Regions from separate parts of the Bradyrhizobium sp. AZCC 1610 genome, predicted to be linked through region 2. Evidence: predicted binding sites of a transcription regulator. Region 2 holds the regulator's gene; the other holds the start of a gene.

Region 1 (7,417 bases), 3.6 Mb from region 2:
GATCGCCTGCACGCCCCCATAGGCAATGGTCCAGGCCGCCAGGAATGCGCCCACTTGCAGGAATTTCCACCCGTAGGCGTAGAGAAAGACCGGCAAGCCAACGACGAACCAGACATCCCTTGCCCCGAACATGAAGATGCGTGCGGCCGCCAGAAGATTGACGCCGCGCGACTTGCCGAACAGCTCACGGATAGTTTTCGACGATTTCGCCTTGCCCAGCTGAGACGGCAGCAGCAGCAGCCCCGCGACGAAGATCACGCCGAGCAGGGCGGCCATCAACCAAAGCGCATGGGTGAAGCCTGCGAGATCGAGCAGAAGACCACCGACAAAGAATCCGATTCCCTTCATCGCGTTCTTCGAGCCCGTGAACCACGCGACCCACCGGAAAAGCTGCCCGCTGCCTTCCGCAGAGGTTGCCTTGATCGCCGATTTCGATGCGGTCTTGGTCAGGTCCTTGGCAACGCCGGCGATGCCCTGGGCGATGACGACCCAGACGACCGATGCCGCGGCCCCCCAACCGGGATCAAGTGCGGATAGCATCAACAAGCCGGCGATCTGGAGCATCTGGCCGATCGCAAGCATCCGCGGAATGCCGAAACGCGACGCGAAGTAGCCGCCGGCCAGGTTGGCACCGATTCCGGCGGCTTCGTAGAGCAGAAACAGGAACGCCAGGGTGAACGGCGTGTATCCCAGCCGGAAAAAATGGAACAGGACCAGCATACGCAACGCGCCGTCGACGAGCGTGAAGCCCCAATAGGATGCCGTTACGATGAGATAGTTTCGGACCATGGCTTACACGCCCGATCGCTGAACAATGTTGGCAAGATCGACCATTCGGCAGGCATAGCCGACTTCGTTGTCGTACCAAGCGTAGACCTTCAGCAGCGTTTCGTCAGTCACCATCGTGCTCAAAGCGTCGACGATCGAGCTGCGCGGATCGTTGTTGTAGTCGGCCGAAACGAGAGGTCTGGTCTCCAGACCCAAGATACCAGCCAAAACGCTTTCGGAGGCGGATTTGAAAAGCTGATTGACCTCCTCGGCCGTTGTCGGGCGCTTCAATTCGAAGACACAGTCGGTCAGGCTGGCGTTCAGGACGGGGATGCGCACGGCGTGGCCGTTCAGCTTGCCCTTGAGTTCGGGATAGATCAACGAGATTGCGGTCGCGCTCCCGGTCGTCGTGGGCTGCATCGAAAGCATCGCGGACCTTGCACGGCGAAGGTCCTTGTGTGGTGCGTCAACGACGACGTTGGTATTGGTCGGATTGTGGATCGTGGTGATCTGTCCGTGCCGGATTCCGATCGACTCGTGGATAACCTTGACGACGGGAGCCAGGCAATTGGTCGTGCAGGATGCCGCCGTCAGCAGCCGATGCCGGGCGGGATCGTAGAGATGATCGTTGACGCCGACCACGATGTTGAGCGCCGCGTCATCCTTCACGGGAGCGGCGACGATCACCCGTTTGACGCCCCGGTCGAAGTAGGCCTGAAGCTGGTCCGGCTTCAGGAATTTGCCGGTGCACTCCAGCACGATGTCGCAGCCGAGATCGCCCCAGGCGACGTCGCCTGGACTGGCCTTTTCGCTGAAGCCGATCCGGTTCTTGCCGATCGCAATGGCATTATCGGAATCGACCGCGATCGGCGCGTGCCAGCGGCCATGAATACTGTCGAATTCGAGCAGATGCGCCGTCGCCGCGATTCCACCCTTCAATTCGTTGATATGAACGACTTCCAACCGGTTCTCGGCGCGAGGATCGCTTTCCGGACGATGTATGCCGCCAAGCGCCGAACGCAGCGCGAGCCTGCCCATGCGGCCCATGCCATTGATTCCAACTTTCATAGAGAACTTCCTTAAGGGGAAACGCGCGTTGTATCGCCGATTTCGTCCAGTCGAGCCTTGATCGCCATACGGTCCAGCGAGTCGAACGGAAGGCTTGTGAAGATTTCGATGCGGCGCCGGATCATGGCGTAGAGTTCGTTCAGAAGCGTGGTGCGCTCGGTGGACGACCCCGTGAACTGCGCCGGGTCGGGCAGGGGCCAGGCGCCGGTGACGAACTGGGCGCCGAGGTCCGGACAAAACTGGCCATTCGGCGCATCGCAGAGCGCGATGATGAAGTCCATTCGGGGAGCCTGCGGACCTCGGAACTCATCCCACGACTTTGAATGCAGGCGGGACACGTCGTGTCCAAGAGCCTTCAGCCGGTCGATGACTTCGGGAACGGGTTCTCGGGCCGGTTCCGATCCGGCGGAATAGGCGCGGAAGCGGCCACGGCCGATCTTCTCGAGCAGGGCTTCGGCGATGATCGAGCGGGCCGAATTTTGGGTGCACAGAAAGAGGACGTTGAACGCAGGCGTCATGAACTTCCCCGTTGCTTCGGATGGGAGATCGAAGGCATCGCCGCAGAGTTCGGGGCGGCCGTTGCAGCAGTCCCGAGAGAGAAATTCGAGCAAGCCCCTAAATCCGCCGACGTCTGCCCGATAGTTCATCGAGCGGCCGTCCTTCTCGACGGAGACCAAACCGGCTCGGCTCAAAATACCGAGGTGCGTCGACATGGTGTTGTGCGGCACCTCGCACAGCCGGGCGATTTCACCGGCGGGCAGGCTTAGCGGATGGACGGCGAGCAGATGGCGTACCGCGGCAAGGCGGGTCGCCTGCGCCAGCGATCCAAAACCCTCTATGGCGCTTGCTTCGCGACTATTTGCTTCCATTAGTTTCTCGCGGTCTCTTCATCGTGTCCATGTTTATCGACGAATTAAATGACGGTTCGGTGACATCCTGCGTAAAGCGCGCCGTAATACGCGCCATTGGCATTATTTTTTAATTCAACGTGTCGAGAAATCAAGACATATTTCTTGCGAGTCGGCTGAGTCTGCAATATCGGAGGTCATCGCACGGTCACGGCTGTGCGAGATAGCCAAGAGAGAGAGAGAGAGCGCTTCTCTTAGTCATGCCCGGATGTCGCCTTCATGAACCTGTTCGAACGTTATCTCTCGTTGTGGGTGGCGCTGTGCATCGTCGCGGGTGTCGCACTCGGGCACCTGCTGCCCGGACTGTTCGCGACCATTGCGAGCGCGGAGATTGCGCGGGTCAACCTGCCGGTAGCCGGGCTGGTATGGTTGATGATCATCCCGATGCTGCTGAAGATCGACTTCGGCGCGCTCGGCCAGGTGCGCGAGCATTGGCGCGGCGTTGGCGTCACTCTGTTCATCAACTGGGCGGTGAAGCCGTTCTCGATGGCGCTGCTGGGTTCGCTGTTTATCGGTCATCTGTTCGCGCCATGGCTGCCATCGGCACAAATTCCATCCTATATCGCCGGCCTCATTCTGCTGGCGGCAGCGCCTTGCACGGCCATGGTGTTCGTATGGTCGAACCTGTGCGAGGGCGAGCCGCATTACACGCTGAGCCAGGTCGCGCTCAATGACGTCATCATGGTGTTTGCTTTCGCCCCGCTGGTCGGGCTGCTGCTTGGTGTCGCCTCGATCGCAGTGCCTTGGGCAACACTGCTGATCTCCGTGGTATTGTATATCGTGGTACCCGTCATCATTGCGCAACTATGGCGTCGCGCGCTGCTTGCCACCGGGCCGGAGGTATTGCAGCGGACACTTCACGTGCTGCAGCCGGTGTCCTTGGTCGCGCTGCTGACCACACTGGTGCTGTTGTTCGGCTTCCAGGGCGAGCAGATCATCGCACAGCCGCTTGTGATCGTATTGCTGGCAGTGCCCATTCTGATCCAGGTCTATCTCAATGCTGGGCTGGCTTATTGGCTGAGCCGTCGCTTCGGCGTCGCCTGGTGCGTCGCCGCGCCTGCCGCACTGATCGGCGCCAGCAACTTTTTCGAACTCGCCGTTGCCGCAGCTATCAGCTTGTTCGGCCTCGATTCAGGGGCGGCATTGGCCACCGTGGTCGGCGTGCTGGTCGAGGTGCCCGTAATGCTCTCTGTCGTCTATCTCGTGAAGGCGTCGAGGAGCTGGTACGAGAATGGTGTCAGTGCTTCCGGTGCCATCAAGAAGGAAGCGGAGGTTTGACCATCACGATCTATCACAATCCTGCCTGCGGCACCTCGCGCAACGCGCTGGCGATGATCCGGCAGAGCGGCGAGGAGCCCGAGGTGATCGAATACCTGAAGACGCCGCCGAGCCGCGCGCGGCTGGGCGAGTTGATCAGGGCATTGGGAATCTCGCCACGCGAGCTGTTGCGCAAAAAGGACACGCCCTATGCAGAGCTCAGCCTTGCCGATCCGAAATGGAGCGACGACGAGCTGATCGATTTCATGATTCAGCATCCGATCCTGATCAACTGGCCGATCGTGGTGACGCCGAAGGGCGTCCGGCTGTGCCGGCCGTCGGAGCTGGTGCTTGATCTGCTCGACAACCCGTCCAGTCCTTCGTCAAGGAAGACGGCGAGGCGGTGACGCGCGCGAGGGGTTGAAGGGCGCAGCCTTCCACCCGTCACGATTGCGCGGCATAATGGCCGTATGGAACTCACGCCCCGTCTGCGCCTGACGAACTGGCTGGTCAGCCAGGGTCTCACTGGCCTGCCCCAAAACGACTTGGTCCGCGGCTTCTGCGAGCGCTGCCGCACCGAAGGTCTTCATGTGTCGCGCGGAATGGTCTTCATCGATACGCTGCACCCGATTTTCGAGGGGCGCGGCTTTCGCTGGAACGACGCCGAGACCAACGAAAGCGACGTGTTCGAATATGGCTCGACCAGTGAGGGCGAAGCCGCGGAGGCCTGGCGCAGTTCGATCTTCTATCACATGCTTGAAAACGGCTATCAGGAGCTGCCGATCGACCTCGCTGACGGCCGGACCCACAGGTTCAAGTTCGTGAATGAACTCGCCGAGAAGGGCCACAAGCATCTCGTGGCCTATGTGCATCAGTTCGGCGAGGCCGGCACCATGGGACAGATGGACTGCGTCTATTCCTATTGGGTGACAAGGCGCGACGAGGGGTTTGGCGCGCAGGGGCTCGCGGCGCTGCGCGATCTCGTGCCGGTGCTGGGGCTGGCGATCAAATCTGCGGCGCAGGCCGACATTACCAAGACGCTGGGGCGCGTCTATCTCGGGCGCGACACCGCCGAGCAGGTGCTGCGCGGGCGGATCGCGCGCGGCGTCACCGAGCGCATCAACACGGTGCTGTGGTTTTCCGACCTGCGCGGTTCGACCGCGATCAGCGAAAGCATCGATCCCGGCGAGATCATTCCGTTCCTCAACGATTACGCGCAGGCCTCGATCGACGCCATTCACGAAGCCGGCGGCGAGGTGCTGAAGCTGATCGGCGACGGCGTGCTGGCGATGTTTACCGATGACAACATGGCGAAGGCCAAGCGCACCGCGCTGCGTGCCGAGCATCGCTTCCGCCGCAACATGAAGGCGCTCACTGCCCGCCGCACGGCCGAGGGCCGGCCCGTGACCTCGGCCCATGTCGGGCTGCATGTCGGCGAGGTTTTCTACGGCAATATCGGCAGCGACGACCGGCTCGACTTCACCGTGGTGGGGCCCGCCGTCAACGAGGTGAGCCGCATCGCCTCGATGTGCCGCTCGGTCGACCGTGAACTGCTGATGTCGTCGGCATTTCGCGCAGGTCTCGATGCCGCCGGGCGGAACTACCTCGTGTCCACCGGCCGCTACGCCCTGCGCGGGATCGGCCGCGCGCAGGATCTTTATACGCTTGATCCTGATATCGCCGCGGACGAGGTCGTTGGCGGCAAGTACGAGCGGTATCTGGCCGGTTAGGTTGCAACCCCATGACATGAGGCGCTGATGCGTAATCCAGGTCTTGCCGTTTCGAGGATCGTGTTCGGCACAATCGCTCTCGTGGGGTTAACGTGCTGCGGTCCCGCTGCATTCGCCCAAGCCGCATCGGAGTCCGCTTGGCCGACGACGCAGTGGCAAACATCGACGCCGGAAGAGCAGGGCATGGACCCGGCGGCGCTTGCAAAGCTGATCGAGTACGGAACGAGCCGGAGCTTCGATAGTCTGCTGATTGTGCGGCATGGGCGGATTGTCCTCGATGCCTCTTATGCGCCGTACACGGCGGATATTCCCCACATTACCAACTCCGTTACCAAAGCGGTAATCGGCACTTTGACCGCGATCGCCTACAAGGACGGCCTGCTGGATAGCGCCAACCATCAGATGCTGGACTTCTTCGGTGACCGCAGCATTGCCAATGTGGATGATAAAAAGAAGGCGATCACGGTTCAGAGCCTGTTGGACATGACTTCCGGACTAGACTGGAGCGAACCGCTCAACGGGCGGCCGGATTCGTTGATCGAAATGGAGCGTAGTCCGGACTGGGTCAAATTTATTCTGGACCGCCCGATGTCGAACACGCCCGGCGACATCTTCAATTACAACAGCGGCAATCCGCACCTGCTTTCCGCCGTCCTCACCAAGCTGACCGGGATGAGCGCATCCGATTACGCAAAGGCCAGGCTGTTTGGTCCCCTGGGGATCAGCGCGTGGAACTGGCGGCGCGATCCCCAGGGCATCTCGACCGGCGGATACGGCCTGGCCCTGCATCCTCGCGACATGGCGAAGATCGGCTATCTCTATTTGCGCCAGGGCGAATGGGAAGGAAAACCGCTTGTTCCACGGGATTGGGTCGAGAAGGCGAGCCGTGCCAACGTGAACATGAACTCGTCGTCTAGTCCGGAGCTAAGATACTCCAACTTCTTTTGGGCCTTGCCCAACAAGCAGGTCTATATGGCGGTGGGGTACCATTGCCAGGTCATCATGGTTTTTCCTGCGCTGGACATCGTCGCGGTGACGACGGCCAGGAATTTCTGTTCGCTAGGCAGACTTGCTGATCATATTTCCAGCGCGGTCAAATCCGAAACGCCGCTCCCGCCGGACCCAGCAGGCGCCAACCTGCTGGCAGGCGCAATCCGCGATATTTCAACCGAAAAGGCGACGGAGGTTGGCGCAACGTCGGGAATCGCGTCTTCCATCTCGGGAAAGACCTACAAATTTCCCGGCAACCCGTTGAACGTGAAATCGCTCTCACTCACGCTTGCCGATCCGCGTCCGCGCTTTGAGCTGGAGTTCAACAACCGGGATCCAACAAGGCCGTCACTCAGGTTTACCGGCCCGATCGGGTTAGACGGGCTTTATCGCAAGAGCGAACCAGCCGCCACCGGGATCGTCGCGACCAAGGGAAGCTGGTTGAACGACGGCACGTTCCTGTTCCAGCGCTTGGCATTGGGCGCGGGTGCCCCGGTTCAAGGATGGACCCTGCGATTTGACGGCGGGAAGATCAATCTTCGCGGTAACGACAGGGCTGGACGCGAAGTTTCAGTCGATGGAGAGGCTGACGTACCCTAGCCGGCCTTCGTCCGCATCGTGTAGAGCCCGACCGCCAGCAGCGAGAACGCCGTCAGCACCACGCCGAGCGCGAACAGCGCTTCATGCGAGATTGTC
Region 2 (7,417 bases):
CCTATCGCGCCGCCCGCGCCGGCCTGATCACCGGCGTGCTCTTGGCCACCGCCCGCGTCGCCGGTGAAACCGCGCCGCTGCTGTTCACCGCGCTCTCCAACCAGTTCTTCAGCCTCGACATGACCAAGACGATGGCGAACCTGCCCGTCACCATCAACAACTTCGTCCAGAGCCCCTATGTCTACTGGAAGCAGCTCGCCTGGAGCGGGGCGCTCTTGATCACGCTCACCGTACTTGCCCTGAATATTGGCGCGCGCATTCTTGGCGCCGAGAGGACATCCAAATGACCGATCTCTCCGTATCCGTGAGTAACGCGAGCGGGCCCGTTCCGCAGGTGGTGCTGCCCGAGGCCGCGCCCAAGGTGACCGCCCGCGGCCTGAACTTTTACTATGGCGAGAATCATGCGCTGAAGAACATCAACCTGACGCTCGGCACCCACCGCGTCACCGCCTTCATCGGCCCGTCCGGCTGCGGCAAGTCCACGCTGCTGCGGATCTTCAACCGGATGTACGACCTCTATCCCGGCCAGAAGGCGACCGGCCAGCTGATGCTCGATCAGACCAACATCCTCGACCCCAAGCTCGACCTCAATCTGCTGCGGGCCCGCGTCGGCATGGTGTTCCAGAAGCCGACGCCGTTTCCGATGACGATCTACGAAAACATCGCCTTCGGCATCCGCCTCTATGAAAAGATATCGAAGTCGGAGATGGACGGCCGGGTCGAGAAGGCGCTGCGTGGCGGCGCGCTGTGGAACGAGGTCAAGGACAAGCTGAACGCCTCCGGCCTGTCGCTGTCCGGCGGCCAGCAGCAGCGGCTCTGCATCGCCCGCACGGTCGCGGTGCGGCCCGAAGTGATCCTGTTCGACGAGCCGTGCTCGGCGCTGGATCCGATCTCGACCGCCAAGATCGAGGAGCTGATCCAGGAGCTGGCGGAAGACTACACCATCGCCATCGTCACCCATAACATGCAGCAGGCGGCGCGCGTCTCCGACAAGACCGCCTTCATGTATCTCGGCGAGCTGATCGAATTCGACGACACCAACAAGATATTCACCTCGCCGAGCGATCGGCGTACCCAGGACTACATCACCGGCCGGTTCGGCTAGAGCAAGATCCGGAGGAGATAACACATGGCTTCTGAACACACCGCCAAGGCGTTCGACAGCGATCTTCAGGAATTGACCCGGCTCGTCGCCGAGATGGGCGGCCTGTCTGAGCGCATGATCACTGAATCCGTCGATGCGCTGGTCCGCCGCGACATCCCGCTCGGCAAGCGCGTCGTCGCCAACGATGTCGAGATCGACCGTCTGCAGCATCTGATCGAGGAACGCGCGGTGCTGACCATTGCGCGGCGCCAGCCGATGGCGATCGATCTGCGCGAAATCGTCGGCGCCATGCGGGTCGCCACCGATCTGGAGCGGATCGGCGACCTCGCCAAGAACATGGGCAAGCGCGTCGCGGCGCTCGAAAACGACTTCCAGCCCTTAAAGCTGATGCGCGGCCTCGAGCATATGACCGATCTGGTGCTGACGCAGGTCAAGTCGGTGCTGGACGCCTACGCGGCGCACGATCTGCCGGCGGCGATGGCGGTCTGGAAGGGCGACGAGGAAGTCGACGCCATCTGCACCTCGCTGTTCCGCGAACTCCTGACCTATATGATGGAAGATCCGCGCAACATATCGTTCTGTATCCACCTGATGTTCTGCGCCAAGAACATCGAGCGGATCGGCGACCACGCCACCAATATCGCCGAGACCGTGTTCTACATGATCGAGGGACAGCAGATGCTCGACCAGCGCCCGAAGGGCGACATGACAACGTTTGCCACGGCCGTACCCAATACTTGACAAAGCGTTTCAAGCGAAGTGGGGACCGGTTCGCATAGCAATCAAGTTTACGCAGATTGCGTAGACTTATCTGCGCAGAAAACGCGTCAAACAGAAGAGGCTGAAGAAAGATGAGCGCGCGCATTATGGTGGTCGAGGACGAGGAAGCGCTGACCACGCTGTTGCGCTACAACCTCGACGCCGAAGGTTATGATGTCGAAACCGTCGCCCGCGGCGACGATGCCGACACGCGGCTGAAGGAGCGCGTGCCCGATCTCGTCGTGCTCGACTGGATGCTGCCGGGGCTGTCAGGCATCGAGCTCTGCCGCCGCCTGCGGGCGCGGCCGGAGACCAAGCAATTGCCTATCATCATGCTCACGGCGCGCGGTGAGGAGAGCGAGCGGGTGCGCGGGCTTGCGACCGGCGCCGACGATTACATCGTCAAGCCGTTCTCGGTGCCGGAACTGCTGGCGCGGGTGAAGGGCCTGCTGCGGCGGGCGAGCCCCGAGCGGCTCGCCACCGTGCTGACCTATGGCGACATCGAACTCGATCGCGAGAAACGCCGCGTCGCGCGTTCGGGCCGCCAGATCGATCTCGGCCCGACCGAATATCGCTTGCTGGAATTTTTCCTGGAGCATCCCGGCCGCGTCTTCAGCCGCGAGCAATTGCTCGACAGCGTCTGGGGCCGCGACATCTATATCGACGAGCGCACCGTTGACGTCCACATCGGCCGCCTGCGCAAACTGCTCAATCCGGGCCGCGAGCAGGACCCGATCCGCACCGTGCGCGGCGCGGGATATGCGCTGGATGATCGGTTCGCGAAGGTGGAGCCGTAAAGGCTCCATCGTCGTCCGGGCTCTCGATGGTCGTCCCCGCCTAGTGCGCAATTGCGCACGGGGCGCGGGGACCCATAACCACCAATCTCGATTGTTGAAAAACGCTGGGGCTCCAGCTCAGCCAAACCACAAGCACCTGTGGTTATGGGTCCCTGCGTTCGCAGGGACGACGAACGATTTAGTTCGTAGCCCGGGTGCAGCGAAGCGCAGCCCGGGGAATGTCAGCCAATCGCAAGACCGTCCCGGATTTCGCTGCGCTCCATCCGGGCTACGATAACCGTCCCTTTACCGCGTCGGCTTCGGCTGCTGCCGCCGCCGGTCGGCGGCGGGCTGATAGGCGATGCGCGAGTGGTGCGCGCAATAGGGCAGGCCAGCGAGCGCCTTGCCGCCGCAGAAGAAGAATTCCGGGCTCGAGGGATCGCCGACCGGCCAGTGACAGGTCGCCTCGTTCAGTTCGAGCAGCGACAGCCGCTGGCTCATCGGCACCACATTGTCGAAGGCGACCGGATCGGGCTCCAGCTCCATATCGAAGGCGTGGGCGAGCGCGGTGTTGCCGCGCGAAACCGGGCGCGACACCCGCATCATTTGCTGGGCGGCGGGGCGCGCCTTGCGCTGCCGCGGGGCGGCCGAGGAGGGGCTCTTGGCGCGGCCGGACAGGCCCAGCCGGTGCACTTTGCCGATCACGGCGTTTCGCGTCACATTTCCGAGTTCCGCGGCAATTTGGCTGGCCGATAATCCGGCTTCCCAGAGCTTCTTCAGCTGCTCGACGCGATCGTCGGACCAGGTCAATACCGTCATCGCATTCTTCCCTTCGCATCGCGCCGGCCAAATCAGGGGCAGCACTGGCGACGTCATTCGTCTCAAAAATCCCTGCGGTCAGAATCCCTTAGCCCTCGCCGGGCGCGAAAACCGCGCCGGAACGTCTACGCTTGCACAAATGGACTCTAGGGATCAGAACTGCCGCACGAGATGTCGTACCCGACAGCCCAGAGGCTACAATATGGCGTGACTCTGGCGCAAGAGTCCGGGCCTGGGCGTCCACATGTTCCGACATCTAGGCATTGCACTGCGTGTTTTCCACCACACCGCAATCTTACGGATTTCCTTATCTTGCAGTGCCGGAAAGGCGGCTTCGTGGCGTGTTGACAGCGCTCCCCGCCCACATAGAATACCTCTCACGTGCCGCCCTTAAGAGGCGGCACGTTTCGTTTTCGCAAGACCGGCCGTTGCCGCGTTCGCGCCTATGCACGCGTGTGCTCCGCGGTCGGTCTTGAAAGCAGGTCTCAAACCTTCAGTGATTGCCATGACCAATAGCGCCACGTCGCATCTGCTCCCTGTCTTTGCCAGGGTCGATCTCGGCTTCGAGCGCGGCGAGGGCTGTTGGCTGACCGCCACCAATGGCGAGCGCTATCTCGACTTCACCTCGGGGGTTGCGGTGAATGCGCTGGGCCACTGCCATCCGCATCTGGTTGCGGCGCTGCAGGAGCAGGCGACGAAGCTCTGGCACATGTCGAACCTGTTCAAGAGCCCGGATGGCGAGAAGCTTGCCGCGCGGCTCTGCGAGCAGAGCTTTGCCGACCTGGTGTTCTTCTGCAATTCCGGCGCCGAGGCGATGGAAGGCGTGATCAAGGTCGTGCGCCGCTATCAGTTCTCCAAGGGGCATCCCGAACGCTATCGGCTCGTCACCTTCGAGGGCGCGTTCCACGGCCGCACCCTGGGCACGCTCGCCGCGACCGGCTCCGCCAAATATCTCGAGGGTTTTGGGCCGCCGATGGACGGCTTCGACCAGGTGCCGCATGGCGATCTCGAGGCGGTGAAAAAGGCGATCGGACCGCACACCGCGGGCATCCTGATCGAGCCGGTGCAGGGCGAGGGCGGCGTGCGCTCCGCGCCGCAGGCCTTCTTCAAGGCGCTGCGCCAGCTCTGTGACGAGCACGGCCTGCTGCTGGCGTTCGACGAGGTGCAGACCGGCATGGGCCGCACCGGCGATCTCTTCGCCTACAAGCGCGTCGGCGTGACGCCGGATGTGATGTCGCTGGCCAAGGCACTCGGCGGCGGTTTTCCGATCGGCGCGGTGCTGGCCACCGCCGAAGCCGCCTCCGGCATGTCGCCGGGCTCGCACGGCTCGACCTTCGGCGGCAATCCGCTGGCGATCGCTTCCGCCAACGCCGTGCTCGACGTGATGCTGAAGCCCGGCTTCTTCGACCACGTGCAGAAGATGTCGCTGCTGCTGAAACAGAAACTGGCCTCCGTGGTCGATCGTTATCCCGCCGTGCTCTCGGAAGTGCGCGGCGAGGGACTGTTGGTCGGCGTCAAGGCCGTGGTGCCGCCGGGCGATCTCGTCAACGCGTTGCGCGACGAGAAATTGCTCACCGTCGGCGCCGGCGACAATGTGGTACGGTTCCTCGCGCCGTTGATCGTGACCGAGGCCGAGATCGACTTGTCCGTTCAGATGCTCGAGCGCGCCTGCGTTGCGCTGTCGGGCGCACCGTTGAAGAAGGCGGCGGGATGATGAGCAAGTCGGTCCGTCACTTCCTCGACATCAGCGAACTGCCGCCGAGCGAATTGCGCAACATGCTGGCCTTGGGCGCCGACATGAAGGCAAAGCTCAAGGCGCAGGAAAAACCTGGTGACAAGGGCAAGAAGCCGCTCGAAGGCAAGACGCTGGCGATGATCTTCGAACGTCCCTCGACCCGCACGCGGGTGTCGTTCGATGTCGGCATGCGCCAGCTCGGCGGCGAGTCCATCATGCTGACGGGTGCGGAGATGCAGCTCGGCCGCGGCGAGACGATCGCCGACACCGCGCGCGTGCTGTCGCGCTATGTCGATGCGATCATGATCCGCATCCTCAACCACGACGCGCTGCTGGAATTGGCCGCGCATGCCACCGTGCCCGTGATCAACGGGCTGACGCGGCGCTCGCATCCCTGCCAGGTGATGGCCGACCTGATGACCTTCGAGGAGCATCGCGGGCCGATCGAGGGCCGCACCGTGGCCTGGACCGGCGACGACAACAACGTGCTGGCGTCGTGGGCGCATGCGGCGGAACGTTTCAAGTTCCAGCTCAATGTCGCGACCCCGCCGCAGCTCGCGCCGAACAAGGCGATGAAGGACTGGATCAAGGCAACGCAAGCTCCGATCGTGCTCGGCAACGATCCCGAGGCCGCGGTTCGCGGTGCCGACTGCGTCGTCACGGATACGTGGGTGTCGATGGGCGACAAGGACGGCGAACATCGCCACAACGTGCTCAAGCCCTATCAGGTCAATGAGAAGCTGATGTCGCTGGCCAAGAGTGACGCGATCTTCATGCACTGCCTGCCCGCGCATCGCGGCGAGGAGGTCACCGACGAGGTGATCGACGGCCCGCAATCGGTCGTGTTCGACGAAGCCGAAAACCGCCTGCATGCGCAAAAGGGCATATTGGCTTGGTGTTTTAACGAAGGGGCGTAGGTCTCTCAGCTTGCGTTCCCCGGACGCTGCGCAGCGCCATAAGCGCGTTTACGCACGCGCTATGGCGGTGCGCTGCAGAGCCGGGGTCCATATCGCGCGGACACAAGTAGTCCCGGCTCTGCGGAGCAGCGTTGCCGGACGATGCTTTTGCATCGCCTAGGCTGCACCGCGTCCGGGACACGGATCAACCCCTTTCGTTTTGCATGTTCCGACCCCAGATAAGGCGCCATGGATTCACAATCAGACATCAAAATCACGACCGAGGCCTCCGTTCGCGCGCCGTCGTCCGTTCCCGTCGATGACGCGGTGCTGCCGTTCGAGGTCGCAGAACTCGATCTGCGCGGACGGCTGACCCGGCTCGGCCCAGCGCTCGACGACATCCTGACCAAGCACGATTACCCAACCCCGGTCGGCAAGCTGCTCGGCGAAGCGATTGTGCTGGCGACGCTGCTCGGATCGGCGCTGAAATTCGACGGCCGCTTCATCCTGCAGACCCAGACCGACGGCCCGGTGTCGTTCCTGATCGTGGATTTTCAGTCGCCGGACCGCCTGCGCGCCTATGCGCGCTACGACGCGAAGCGGCTGAAGGACGGCCAGGATTCAGGCGCTCTGCTCGGCAAGGGTCATCTCGCCATGACCATCGATCAGGGGCAGGACATGAGCCGCTATCAGGGCCTGGTGGCGCTCGACGGCGGCAGCCTCGAAGACGCCGCGCATGAATATTTCCTGCGCTCCGAGCAGATCCCGACCCGCGTGCGGCTCGCGGTCGGCGAAGAATGGCGCGGCGGCGACGGCGGAAAACACCGCTGGCGCGCCGGCGGCATGCTGCTGCAGTTCCTGCCGAAAGCGCCGGAGCGCGCGCGGCAGGCCGACCTGCATCCCGGCGATGCGCCTGATGGCGCGGTGACGCATTCCGTTGCCGAAGATGATGCCTGGGTCGAGGGCCAGTCGCTGATCGGCACCGTCGAGGATGTCGAGCTGATCGATCCCGATCTGTCGGGCGAGCGCCTGCTGTACCGGCTGTTTCACGAACCCGGCGTGCGCGTGTTCACCCCGCTGCCGTTGCGCGCGCAATGCTCGTGCTCGCGCGAAGCGGTCTCCGCGATGCTGAAAAGCTTTGCGCCGAAGGACCGCGCCGAGATGGTCAAGGACGACAAGGTGGTGGTGACCTGCGAGTTCTGCTCCTCGGTATATGAGTTCACGCCGCATGAAGCGGGCGTGGAGGAATAGGCGACCCTACAATTCGCGGCCATTTCACTTGTCGGGCAAATCACCTGAATCCTGTCCAGCCCCTCGCGCAAAAATA

The links. The regulator PhoB, encoded in region 2, activates phosphate uptake and scavenging genes when phosphate is short. The targets are predictions, from matches to a motif close to TGTCATNNANCTGTCAT.
Region 1: the regulator PhoB is predicted to act here: its motif matches at 2,754-2,770, upstream of V1279_RS18455 (arsenate reductase/protein-tyrosine-phosphatase family protein).

Annotation. Positions count from the first base shown of each region.
Region 1 covers NZ_JAZHRR010000001.1:3,718,222-3,725,638, reverse strand. The annotation lists gene arsJ (organoarsenical effux MFS transporter ArsJ) at 1-789, opposite strand, end outside; gene V1279_RS18460 (ArsJ-associated glyceraldehyde-3-phosphate dehydrogenase) at 793-1,836, opposite strand; gene V1279_RS18455 (arsenate reductase/protein-tyrosine-phosphatase family protein) at 1,848-2,705, opposite strand; gene arsB (ACR3 family arsenite efflux transporter) at 2,964-4,022, shown strand; partial or broken gene arsC (arsenate reductase (glutaredoxin)) at 4,019-4,425, shown strand; gene V1279_RS18440 (adenylate/guanylate cyclase domain-containing protein) at 4,472-5,731, shown strand; gene V1279_RS18435 (serine hydrolase domain-containing protein) at 5,759-7,321, shown strand; gene V1279_RS18430 (multidrug effflux MFS transporter) at 7,318-7,417, opposite strand, start outside.
Region 2 covers NZ_JAZHRR010000001.1:128,824-136,240, forward strand. The annotation lists gene pstA (phosphate ABC transporter permease PstA) at 1-287, shown strand, start outside; gene pstB (phosphate ABC transporter ATP-binding protein PstB) at 284-1,105, shown strand; gene phoU (phosphate signaling complex protein PhoU) at 1,130-1,846, shown strand; gene phoB (phosphate regulon transcriptional regulator PhoB) at 1,957-2,661, shown strand; gene V1279_RS00640 (GcrA family cell cycle regulator) at 2,947-3,459, opposite strand; gene V1279_RS00645 (aspartate aminotransferase family protein) at 3,965-5,173, shown strand; gene argF (ornithine carbamoyltransferase) at 5,173-6,111, shown strand; gene V1279_RS00655 (Hsp33 family molecular chaperone) at 6,340-7,341, shown strand.